Regions from separate parts of the Sporosarcina pasadenensis genome, predicted to be linked through region 2. Evidence: riboswitches for the same ligand, from Rfam matches in the RefSeq annotation. Region 2 holds a riboswitch; each other region holds the start of a gene.
What was found. Region 2 has a riboswitch for cyclic di-GMP ahead of AB1K89_RS09260 (hypothetical protein). Riboswitches for the same ligand answer to the same signal wherever they lie in the genome.
Positions count from the first base shown of each region.

Region 1 (3,217 bases), on a different contig from region 2:
AATGCGGTTGTTCCAGCAATTGAAACTAAATTTAAAATATGGCCTTTCTTTAGTTCAGCCATATGTCTACCAAAATGTTTGCACGTAAGATATGTCCCGCGTAAATTGATAGAAAGCATATTATCAAAGTCCTCAGTTGACGAATCTACGATACTTTCAAATACTCCAACCCCAGCACTATTAATTAATACATCCACTTTGCCGAACTGATTAATTGCTTGTAAAAAAAAGTTTTTAACTGATTCCTCGTTCGTGACATCAAGTGGAAGTTCCAATGCATTTCCATTCAGCGATTTGGAATTGCTACGACTTCCTAATACCAGGTTTGCTCCTAACCCCTGAAGCAAAGTTGCTGTTTCCTTCCCAATCCCTTTACTAGAACCTGTAATTGCAATTGTTTTTCCAAATAAGGATTTACTAGTCATCCTGCTTATTCCATTTCCGGACCGTAATATTCGAAATAATTCTTTTCCGTTTCAAATAATCCAATTTTGAATAGATTCCTGAGTTTCGGAGAGAGAAGATTCCAAATAACGATTGTCATATTTTCTGAGGTTGGATTTAATTCTTTAAACTCTTCGGTATCTAAATTCAGATTCTTATGATCGAACTTTTTCATAATTTCTTGTTCAACTATCTGGTCAATATCAGCAAGATTCGAAACCATACCAGTTATCGGATCAGGCTTCCCACTAACTGTTACCTCTAGATAGTAGTTATGACCGTGACCATAGAGGTTATTGCATTTCCCAAAGATTTCACGGTTTTCTTCATTACTTAGTTGATCGCTATGCAAACGATGTGCAGTACAAAAATGATATTTTCGTGTTAATCGAACCAAAGTCGATTCCTCCTTTTCAGCATATAAGAAATCATTTTCTCGCAAACGAATTTTATGAATTTGACAATTATCAATCTTTCCATCCAACGAATTCCATATATATGAAATGATATTCTCTGTTGTCGGCATATGAGTTTCGAAATAATGAATTTCTTTATTTAAAAACTTTCCATCTAATTCTTTTTGGACAAAGGATTTTACAACTTTATCGATATCCGTAATATTCACAACAATCCCAGAATCATTGTTTAACTTTCCTTTGACCATCACTTCAAGGATGTAATCATGTCCATGTCCATGTGGGTTACTGCATGGCCCAAACAGCCTTTGATTCTCCTTTTCACTCCACTCATCAACTCGATAATAATGAGCGGCCGAGAAATACATCTTACGTGATAAATAAAGCATTGGTAACATACCTCCTAATTTCGTAGCAGAGACCTTTCAAATTCTTCCGCTAACGCAGTATTTTCTTTAAAGACGCCCTTTTTTATTGTAGTTACAGTAGAGCTACCCGGCTTCTTTATTCCTCTTGCACACATACAAAGATGCTGTCCCTCGACGCTAACAATCACGCCTTCAGGGCTTAATACATTCATAATGGCATCAGCAATTTGTTGGGTCATTCTCTCTTGTACCTGTGGTCGTTTCGACACCAATTCAACAAGTCTGGCAAATTTACTTAACCCAACAACTCGTCCATTCGGAATGTAGCCAATATGCGCCTTTCCAAAGAACGGAATCAGATGATGTTCACAAAATGTGTAATATGTAATATCCTTCACAACAACCATTCCTTCATAGTACTCTTCAAACGTTGTTGTTAACGCCGTTTCCGGATCAATTCCAACCCCCGCAAAGACTTCTCCAAACATTTTGGCAACTCGTTTCGGCGTATCCATTAATCCTTCACGATTTGGGTCTTCACCAATTAACTCCAAAACAGAACGGATATGTTCCTCAAGTAACCCCTTCTTTATTTCAACTGTCATAATATAAATCTCCTTTTTAAATGAGTATAGATTAGTGAAACCTTCCTCAAGGTTGTCCCCTTATAAAGCCATACGTACCCTAACGTGTACAAATCGAATACCGCAGACGCAGCACCAAAAAAAAGCCCACCAAAAGGTTGGTGGGCTAAGAAATAGCAGTAAATAGATCTATTTAAAAAGAACTACTCAGCTTGCAAATCCTATTTTATCCAATCCTTTTCGGTAACCCGGCTGTCATAGCTATTCTTTCCATAGCCTTAGACCCGTGGCTTTGCGTCCTTATCTTTCAATAAGTTTGCCATTATCGAAGGTGTTTCTAACTATATCTATCGTCATGATTTTAAATATGTTAATAGCACATTAAAAGTAAGTCCTCTGTCAACGTAAAACACAACCACCCAATTACATAGTGCAGTTCATAACAAGGAAGTAAATTCATTAACTAACTATCTATATTTCACCGCATACATCGTGACCTAGTGAGAGGTTCAGTCACCCGACAGCACCTTTATTTATTCAGCCGTCTTTTCAAATCAGAACTTCCCATTTTTATTTCATTATCGAATTTAGGTTTAGTTGGGGACCAAATTTAATACCTCGTCTTTTTTCCATTTTCCCAATACTAGTTTTTCTTTTTTATTTAGCGTACCATTACTTTCCTTTTTCAACATATCTATAGCGTTGAGCCTTATGCTACGAAGCCCCTTGTTATATTCAATACAGTTTTTTAGTGGTTTTATTTTTGGAGAAAGATATACTTTCCCCTGAAGAATAACAACTTTACACTCATGACATCCTGCTAACCAACCAACCTTTTTCCTGATCCGAAATCATCATAATATAGTCAGAAGGTGGTTCTATTGTATCACACTATTCATTTATTGATAGTCCTTTAGAAAAACGTTCATGCAAATCCCCTCCATTCTAATGTAATTGGCTGGACCAAATGAGACAATGCTGGTCTATTTAAAAAAACAAAACAAGCATTGAATCACCGTTTAAAAGAATAGGAGTTTGCAAAAGATAAAATTATTAGACTTAAGGTAATTTCGTAATTGTACACTTTTACGAACTGAACAATTTAAATGAAATTCATATTAGAAAATCGTTCGTTAAAATGTAGTATCACTTTTGAACGTTCACTCGTTTATTTGGGACTTCCCGAACGAAATTGTACACTTTAAGAGACAAACCACACTCAAACACTATGCTCATGTTGTTAAGGAGCTTGATACGGAATCTGTTAACAGGACAGTACAGCTATATGAGGACATGGCTAGTACTTCGAATGTGTAAAATTTTTGTGAAATGATTTCACTTCCTTTCATTCCTGAACATATTCTATGAAAAACAAATAATGACCGTAAACGCTGTGCTATCAACG
Region 1 covers NZ_JBFEGM010000001.1:63,482-66,698, reverse strand. Annotated here, with positions in the region: gene AB1K89_RS00360 (SDR family oxidoreductase) at 1-425, opposite strand, end outside; gene AB1K89_RS00355 (6-carboxytetrahydropterin synthase) at 431-1,249, opposite strand; gene folE (GTP cyclohydrolase I FolE) at 1,264-1,833, opposite strand; cyclic di-GMP riboswitch class I at 2,052-2,143, opposite strand.
Region 1: linked by a shared signal. The riboswitch ahead of folE (GTP cyclohydrolase I FolE) and the one ahead of AB1K89_RS09260 (hypothetical protein) in region 2 are both predicted to bind cyclic di-GMP.

Region 2 (3,217 bases):
AATCCATCCTTTATTAGCAAGACTCCCTTTTTCCGTTTTGAAAAAGATGATATCTCCATTTTCAACCTGGTCCTTCTCTTGTAGATTGTTAATGATGACCATGTCGCCCCGTTCCCAAACAGGGTACATGCTGTTTGAACGAATGACGGTTAGCAAAACGGGCTTGCCTGTTATGGCTGATCCGACTGCGGCTATTAATGTACATAAGATACCAATTGCTAAGACGGCGTTAAGTAATTTTGAAAATAGCTTCATGCAACCCCTCCTTGCCTCTAATTTTATTGTAAATGCATTGTAGATAATGCCCTCTAAAGTGGAATTGATAGTGTACGAAAGTATACGACGCTCCTACGTATGTAGTAATTTGGGGTCTATAAAGTAGATTATCGAAAGTAGACTAACGTTCGTAAAATCCAACACTATAGAGTGAGGATAACCATTTGGAAAGCTCCTATACTAAAAATAGTTCCAACAACGGCGAAGAGCCGAATAAAACTATTGGAGGAGATTTACAGATGAAGATGAAAAAAGGGTTGTTAATGGTAGTGTTCCTACTAGCAATGTCGAGCATCATGGCAGCAATGTCATATTCCTCGGCGAAAGTGACAAGTGCGATGACAGGGTCAGTAACAAATACGCACGAATCACTCTTAGCTCTTAGTCTTCCTGAGCCAGGGCACGCTGCATCGAAGCTTGAGGATGGGGTATTGAAAATTGATTTTTCTCACGGAACTAAATTTGGTATGCAAAAGAACAGTGAATACACTTGGAATAATTTGTTTTTGGTTAAAAACAACTCGGAAAACAATGTCACTGTAACAATTAATACTGAAGAGAAACTACCTGAGGGTGTAAAACTTTTCGTCAGAACAGGTGCTACGGAGAATTGGACTGAGATCAACAAAGAAACAGTAGCGAAATTTGAAGGATTTAATACAACTAACAATACTAGAAGAAACGTTTCTGTAAAAGTAGAAGTATCCGATAAAGCACAAATCAAGAAATTTACTCCAAACATTGTTGTTAGTGGTGCAGACGCACGATAATAATAGTAAAAGGGTTTTAATATACGAAACCTTAGAAACTGTAGATGTAGCGTACATTACGTGAAGTCTACAGTTTTTTATATGAATTTATTTACTAGGCATAACAGGATTGATTAAATTTGAAGTTAGTGACAATCCATTCATCTCTTCGACAAAAATAGAATGGAAGGTACAGCAATAATCGACGAATTATTCTTATTACTTTGGTTATACTTAACCATATAAACAAATAGTATCACGGAAACTATGAAGTACATCCTTTATATGGGCACCTTGGATGTATGGAGTAACTGGTGCAACCGGCCTGATTAAATGTGGACATCTTGTTCCGTTTAATTGGGCTATTATTATGACCTGGGAGGGGACCGATTGAAGCTCAAGTTAAGTTTAGCCGCATTTTTTTTATCAGTTTCTGCACTTTTGTTACAAAGTACTAGTTTTTCGACGGCGGAAATCAAGAACGATGTCGTGATATCCGTAGTCGCAGAGGATGATGCGCTTATTGCGATTACGGGTTGGGAAGGTAGGATATTCATATTGAAAAACAATACTGATGATTATGTGGATATCGAAAACATTATGGTAATGGGTGGTGACTCACTAGGTGTGGATGGGTACTTTTCAACAATGGCAGCTGGTGAAGCGAGAGTATTTACACTCATCGGAGAAGCACCAGAGTTATCGGGTAAGGAGATTTGGATAACTGCCAGTTGGGAATCGGGACGAGCAGATATCACTTCAATGATTCCACCATTCGTAGAGGAAGTAAATGAATGTACAGATCAGTCGAAAGTGAACGAAGTAATAGTAGATGAAGAAGTAGTTGAGGATACGAGTTTCCAGGAACCGAATGTAGAGGAAGTGGATGGGTGCACAGAACAGTCTGAAGAAGATGAAGCATCAGAAGAAGCAGATGGAGAAGTAGAAGAAGGCGAAGAAAAAATTGATGAAGGTGTTGGGGAAGCGAAAGATGAAGAAAAAGATGTAGAAGTCGTTGGGGAAGGAGAAATGAATGGAAACTCGGAAGAAGGTGGAGAGGTAGAAGTGGAAGTAGATGAAGAATCAGTAAATCAGGATTCGACGGAAGAAGATGCAAATGAAGAAACTATAATTATAGAAGAAAACAATCTGCCAAAAGCAGAACAGACAGAAAGTGTAGATGACTCACAATAGGGGTGATTGAGCTGAAAGGAATCTTGGCTACTGTACTAAAAAAGAATAATAAGAAGCTATTCTTATCGCTGCTGCCTTTATTACTCATCATAGGCGCACTATCCATTTATTCATGGATGACACCACAAACGACAACCGTTCAGCTTGTCGACAGTACATCGAATATCGAAACGGCCTTTGCGTACAAAGCAACGATGTCGCCTAACATCCTTTATCCGGAAGGAGGAACGGTCGACGTCGGAGATACTCTCTTTAAGAAAATCACAGCTGCGATTCCTTTAGATTTGAAGACGATCATCAAATCGGAGGAAGAAGTGCTCGCTAAGGGAACTTACGATATTCAGTTGATTGTTAAGGCGGGAGATATTTGGCAACGCACGTACCCACTGCAAAGCAAACAAACCTTTGAACAAAAAGGGAAGGATATTTCCGTTATCGACAATGTGTATAAAATAGACTTGACCCAATTAAACGCATTCATTACGCAAGTGGAGGAAGAAACGGGCGTCCGACAATCCCAGTATGACCTTGAAGTCGTTCCGACAATTCATGGAGTCATTCAGTATGCAGACATGGAAAGGGAACTGCAAGTTCAGGATAAGCTGATATTTCATTATTTATATGATGAAATTAAGCTTGCTAGCGAGAAGAGCTTTACGACGGCTGTTCAGTTTAATGAAAGTGAAACGACTGCCAATCCATTCAGTTTGCTGGAATTGACGCTTCCTTTGATTACCGTGAGGATTACTACTACAGTGTTGTCCGTCATTCTTTTATTATCCATCATATTTTCGTTCAAGTATTTGGATACTGGGCGAGTGAGACCTGTAAAATCAGAGTCGGAAAAGCTCAATAAAAAGTATGGCAGCCGGATGATCAGAATTTCCCAACTAATTGACTTCACTGGTAAGACGGTTATTCCGTTCGATACGTTTAAATCACTGCTGAAAATTGCGGATGAGAAAGAGCAACCGATCTTCTTCTATGAGAATGGAAAT
Region 2 covers NZ_JBFEGM010000005.1:210,712-213,928, reverse strand. Annotated here, with positions in the region: gene AB1K89_RS09270 (signal peptidase I) at 1-255, opposite strand, end outside; gene AB1K89_RS09265 (hypothetical protein) at 516-1,046, shown strand; cyclic di-GMP riboswitch class II at 1,277-1,359, shown strand; gene AB1K89_RS09260 (hypothetical protein) at 1,416-2,219, shown strand; gene AB1K89_RS09255 (DUF5305 family protein) at 2,243-3,217, shown strand, end outside.

Region 3 (3,217 bases), on a different contig from region 2:
AAATGTCGGGATCCTCGTTATACATCCAACGTTTCCCCCACAAAATCGCATCCTCCGGATATTGATATTGTAGAATAAAGAGAATATATAACGGAATAGATAGAATCAATCCAAAAATGAACGTCAGCATACTGTCCCCTCCAAACCCTTTCTGAATACTACTTATACGAATTTCGAAGTTGGAAGTTTCAGTAATTACAAAAAATACAGTCCACCGCTTTAAAAAAACTCATCCATCAGTTGATAGTAATCAACTCTAGATTCATCCACATCCGTAAATCCATAGCCCGCAAGAAAGAAAGGTACGTATTCCTTGCCAAAATTACTGGTGATGCTTCGTATCGCCAATGCCAAATCTTGATATTTGTCTGCAACCCCAGCTCTTCCCCAGTCAATAAAGCCGCTCACTCTTTTATTTTCCACAATGACATTTGGCAAACAATAGTCACCGTGAGTGAAAACGAGATCTTCGTTTAATGGCCTGTTGGTAATGAGCTCTTTAAAAAGTTCGGTTGCTTTCCTTCCTTTTCGCCCCTCGTCAAAATCATCTTCATCGACTAATTTATGTTCCACTCTATTCTTCGCTTCTTCTATTTTCATATCCAACCTTTGATCATATGGACAATTGTCGATAGGCACACGATGAATTGTTTTGAGTCCAGATCCTAATGACTCCAACACGGTAGGCAAATATTCTCGATGTGATTGATCAGAAGCATTGACACCTTTTATTTCAGACATTAACAAGTATTCGTTTGCCTCGTCCTCCCCGTAGAATAGCACACGTGGCACAGGCAGCTTCCCTTCCAACCACTCCAATTTTTCCTTTTCATCGAAGAGACGTTCAACAGAATCTCTCGACTGCACTTTCAAGTATTGATTCGAATGAGAACTTTTTAATAAGAAGGTCTTCGCTTCCGAATGGCCAATCGTAATCGGTTCCCACGAGAATCCATTAGTCAATTTCGCTAAACTTGAAGGAACTTCTATCAAATGAAACACCGCCATTTCTATTCTGTAATTCTTTCGACTTCCGAGAATGCAGAAGTTTTCATATGAAGGTCCCGTGCAACTCGTATGATGCAGCTACATACATAATCTTGAATCAGATCATAATACATCGTTTTAGTCATCTGTTTCCTCTGCCCCAACATAAATTAATTCGAGCTTAAGATATTTATGAATTAACAAATCACCATTAGCATAATGATAAAGACTAGGTTTTTGGGAAGCTTTGAAATATGACCACTATCTGGACACTTGGGTTATATGGAGCTAGTAGTGTAACCGGCCCTCTTAATTACCTTTGTAACATTATTTATGAGGAGGAGTACAATGAACAAGCAACAGAGTAAAAAATTCGGTGCGGTTGTTCTAGCAAGTTCTTTAGTCTTTAGCTCCATTGCACCGACAATTTACGCTGCGCCTAATCCCGGTAAAGCAGAGGCTTCTACTGGCAGAACAGAGCTAAACAAAATCACAGGTGTTACTACGTTAAACCCCATTCCTGCCCGTGTAGACAATGCGAGTACAGTTCAACTAAGTGGTACTGTTGTGATTGATGGTCCAAAGCTGGAGCTAAAAGTAAATGGTAAAGTTGTAAATGCAGAAACGACACAAATTTCTGATAAGCGTTGGGCATTCAAATATGTCTACCCTTTAAACTCAGTAAATCTGTCTGAAAAGAAGGATGAGCAAATCACTGTTGAAGCCTATACAGTTTATCCAAATGGAAAAAATGCAGGCGCAGTCCATACAAGTGCTCAACCCGTTAATCAGACTGTTGATTTAACTCCACCTGACATTACTTTTAATGACTACAATAAAGATTGGACGAATCAAAGCATCACTGTTTTTGCTAGCATCAATGAAAAGGGTACACTTAATCCAGTCAGCTATACTTTTAATGAAAACGGCAGCTTTACCTTTATCGCTACGGATTTAGCTGGAAATACATCTGAGAAGACAGTGACAATTGACAATATTGATAAGGAAGCCCCTGAAGCTGAAGTTTCCTATTCCACAACTTCCCCAATCAATACGGATGTCATTGCAACTATTAAAGCAAAAGAACCAGTAACGTACACCAATCTAGATGAGTTACCGGATACAATGGAATTTGACAGTAATGCATCCACTCTTAAGTTTACTGAAAATGGCAGTTTTGAGTTAAAATTTAAAGACAGAGCTGGAAATACAGGGTCGGTCCATGTGACAGTTAAAAATATCGATAAAGTTGCTCCTGTCGGTTCACTTGTATATTCTAAAACCGAACCTACAAACGAGGATGTAACGGCAACTCTTACATTTACTAAACCTGTTACATTTAAAAACCTTGAGGATTTACCAGACACAGTTACGTATACAAAAGTGGATGATCAAACGTACACGCTTACTTTTCCAGAAAATAAAAATGTTAGTTTAGAGTTTGTAGATGCAGCCGGAAATACGGGCGAAGTGGAAATAAACGTAGCAAATATCGATAAAATTGCTCCAACTGCCAAGGTACACTATTCAACTGATAAGCCAACAAATCAGGACGTAGTAGTGACAATTGAACCTAGTGAAGATGTCACGATCCTTAACAACAATGGTTCTCCTAGTATTACCTTTACTGAAAACGGCAATTTTGAATTTCTCTTTGTTGACAGGGCCGGAAACACTGGGACTGCACAAGTAAATGTTGATAATATAGATAAGATTGCCCCTATCATCACAATTAGTGAGTATTCAACAGAATGGACGAATCAGGATATTACGGTTACTGCCAGCACAAATGAGGGATCACTAAATAAAGAAAGCCACACTTTCAAAGAAAACGGCAGTTTTGAATTCATTGCTACAGACCTTGCTGGGAATGTTACACGATATACTGTCCATATTACCAATATTGATAAAGTTGCGCCGGAAATTACAGTGAAACCTTATAATACAGACTGGACAAATCAAGATATTACGGTTGAAGTAAGCATGAATGAAGAAGGCGAACTAAATACGACAAGCCATACCTTCACAGAAAATGGCACATTTACATTTATTGCGAGAGATCGTGCAGGAAATATAACTGAGCTTCCAGTTACCATTTCAAATATTGATAAAGTTGCACCTGAAATAATCGTTGAAGAGTATATTACTAGCCCCACAAATCAAGATATCACAGTAAAAGTGAGCATGAACGAACCTGGCACATTAAACGCAGAAAGCTATACTTTCAAGG
Region 3 covers NZ_JBFEGM010000008.1:91,283-94,499, reverse strand. Annotated here, with positions in the region: gene AB1K89_RS12290 (hypothetical protein) at 1-130, opposite strand, end outside; gene AB1K89_RS12285 (APH(3') family aminoglycoside O-phosphotransferase) at 220-993, opposite strand; cyclic di-GMP riboswitch class II at 1,219-1,302, shown strand; gene AB1K89_RS12280 (Ig-like domain-containing protein) at 1,336-3,217, shown strand, end outside.
Region 3: linked by a shared signal. The riboswitch ahead of AB1K89_RS12280 (Ig-like domain-containing protein) and the one ahead of AB1K89_RS09260 (hypothetical protein) in region 2 are both predicted to bind cyclic di-GMP.

Region 4 (3,217 bases), on a different contig from region 2:
TGTTGGGAAGTAATCGCCGTACTCGTTTGATTCTTTTTCCGTGCGATTCATACTGATTGTTCCCACACCCACGTATTCGATTGTCAAAGTTTCCCAACCTTCATGATCCAGTAATTCATCTGAGAGTTGGCTATATCTTGTAACGGCTAAATCTTCTGCGGATAATCTATCATCTGTTGCCATTTTTATAACAGCTTTTAATTCTTCATTTTCAATAGTCACGCTAACTAACTTATCGTCAACACCTACGCCATTGTAGTCAATAAGTTCAGTAACTTCTTCAATAGACATACCTTGTGATTCTTCCTTAGCAGGTTCTTCCTGAACAGGCGTTTCTTCTTCCACAGGTTCTTCTTCATTCACTTCTTCCTGCTCAGGCATTTCTTCTTTGACTGTCGCATCATCTTCGACAACAGCCGGCTCTTTTGTGCCATCTGCACAAGCAACCAATAACATAGCAGCCATAAATAAGATGAATAGTTTTTTCATGTTGATCTCCTCCGCATCCAATCATAACTAAAAATAGGAGGATTGTGAACCGACATGGTAACGCCAGACGAATTCATCTTTACAAAGGAGTTCATGCAAAAGTGATACAGGAACGTCATAGGTATTTGACGATTTAGGCGTTAATAAGCGTGTATTTACATTTCTTAGAAAAAGCAGATCAAACTAAAGCAAAACAAGTCGGAGACCGCGTGTCGATCAATTAAAAGTATATTGGACAACACTTTGTGCTAAAAAAGAGTATATTCCCCGTTCGCACAAATAGAAAAAAATCCACATCCTATGTATAGTACCTAATAATTTGCCATTCGATTTTTCCTTAGTTTATTATAATAATTCAATTTAAATTGACTTTGCTTTGGAAAAACAGACCTTAAATTTTCAGAGGCGTAAGCTATCATAAGTATCTGTCATTTCAAATACAAATTATATTAATAATAATTCTTAGATATCGTAGTAAGCTCCTGTAAAATAAAAATCAGCAGAAAAAGTAAGTATCAATTAATAATTGCTATCTGATTTCTACCGTTTTCTTTTGCTTTATATAACGCATTATCTGACTTCTCTATAAACTCCTCAACGGTTTCCTCATTGTAAATAGATACACCAATGCTAATTGTAAAATGAATACGTTCATTTTTATAAATGAACTCTGTTTTTTCTACAGCCTCACGTATACGTTCTGCTATTATTAACCCTTCAGCAAGATCGGTGTTTGGAAGAATAACTGCGAATTCTTCTCCGCCCAAACGAACGAAGACACCAGCAGAGTTTCTTACGTGATTATCAATAATACTGGAAGTATGCTTAAGAGCTTGATCCCCACATTGATGACCATAATTATCATTAACTTTTTTGAAATGGTCTATGTCTAATATCATAAAAACTAAAGAACTGTTCGTCCTTTTACTAATAGGAATAGTTCTTTCCATAAAAAGCTCTAAATATCTTCGATTATAAGCACCAGTCAATGAGTCTATAATAGTTAGCTCTTCTACTTTTAAATATAATTTATGAGATTTGATAATGAAGTATCCAACAGTTAGAGCAATAGACCAATTAATCAGCGAACCTAAGATAAGAGCATTAATTTCGCTATTATCAGGTTTAATTTTCTGACTAAACTCTGTTGTGTACTTCAATAAGCTATAAATGACTCCAGCCCCTATAGTTACTTTCCATTTAGGATACATATTTATAATATAGATAATCGGAATCAGAGCGAGTGACCATATAAATGGATAATGTCCACTCGCTTCCTCAGACAAAATTGTATCAATAAAAATAAGGACAGCAGTAAATAAAAAAATTAATGAGTATTTAAAACATTTTCTTTTCAATTATTCCCTTACTCCTTTCGGTAACCCAGCCATCATAGCTTAATGCTTTAGATCTGTGGTTTTGCGTCATTATCTTTCGATAATTTTGCCTTTATCAATAGAGTTGCCTTAGTATATAAGTATACAACAGTTAGATACTTCCAAGGCTAAATAAATCTGTCATTGACTCTTAGTGGTCTAAACTGCTCCGTTGTTTAACAAGACTCATTCCATTAAATGGCTCGTTTGCGAAGTAACAACATTATTAAAACATTCAATTTCAATCGCCAATTATAACATTTCCTATATCGAAATGCAGTTTTTGATAATCCGTATGATATGAAGTAATAAGCTCTCCATTCTTCATTAGTACCCTTTTGGCTAGGTAATGGATAAAATTATGTCAAGGATTGTACAAAGTGAAAACTGGGGAATTTTAAACCGTTATTATTGAGGATTTTAACACTGATATTCACACCCTGGTACATTTATTTTCATTCAGAGGTAAGAAAGATGGCAGAGGCGGTACATTCCGATGGCTGTAATCAGAGTGAGATTCTTTTTTTGTGATTCCTGGTGCACCGTGCCCCAGTCAACAGGGAAGTACCCCTTATCGAGGGCTTGTTTTTCTGGAAAGAGATGCCTCTAGACAGGAGTTGGTCATTGTATCATCCAAGTCTTCAACGCCGAGTTTCTTGGTGCTGCGAACGGCATCGGAAACAGTATTCCTTGAGTGTCCAGTGCTAGAACTGATTGTTCTATGACTGATTCCTTCAAAATAAAGTTCCGGAATCCTCCGACAATTAATTATAAAAAAGTCTCCTGTACATTATTGTCATGCGTATTTGCATGCAAACTAATTATACAAGAGGCTATTATTTAGATTGGTGGCCTCCTGTCCCAAAGACAGTGGCTCTTTTCCTCGTACTTGGTGGCTCAATACTCCGCATAAGCGGCTCTATTCATCCGCAAATCAATATTGGATTCGATATGATTAATTGTCCTCATTAATTCGGAGGCGTCTACAGGTTTACTGAATAAATATCCTTGTCCTAACGTACAGGATTGCTCTTTTAGGAATTGGAGATGCTCCACACTTTCAATTCCCTCAGCCAATACATTCAAGTCCAAATCTCTGGCGAGGTGAATGATTGTCTTCACAATCGCTTGATCGACTGGATTATGGGTCGATTCTGAGATAAATGATTTATCTATTTTTAATATATCCAAAGGAAAATTCTTCAAATGATTCAAATTGCTATATCCGGTTCCGAAGTCATCGATACTGATAAGTAGACCGAGAGATTTTATTCGTTGAAGAACACTGATTGTATGCTGTACGTCTGCCGTCATGCTTTCAGTGATTTCCAGCTCCAAATACCGGGGATGGA
Region 4 covers NZ_JBFEGM010000001.1:77,374-80,590, reverse strand. Annotated here, with positions in the region: gene AB1K89_RS00420 (hypothetical protein) at 1-489, opposite strand, end outside; gene AB1K89_RS00415 (GGDEF domain-containing protein) at 1,005-1,847, opposite strand; cyclic di-GMP riboswitch class I at 1,864-1,947, opposite strand; gene AB1K89_RS00410 (sensor domain-containing protein) at 2,763-3,217, opposite strand, start outside.
Region 4: linked by a shared signal. The riboswitch ahead of AB1K89_RS00415 (GGDEF domain-containing protein) and the one ahead of AB1K89_RS09260 (hypothetical protein) in region 2 are both predicted to bind cyclic di-GMP.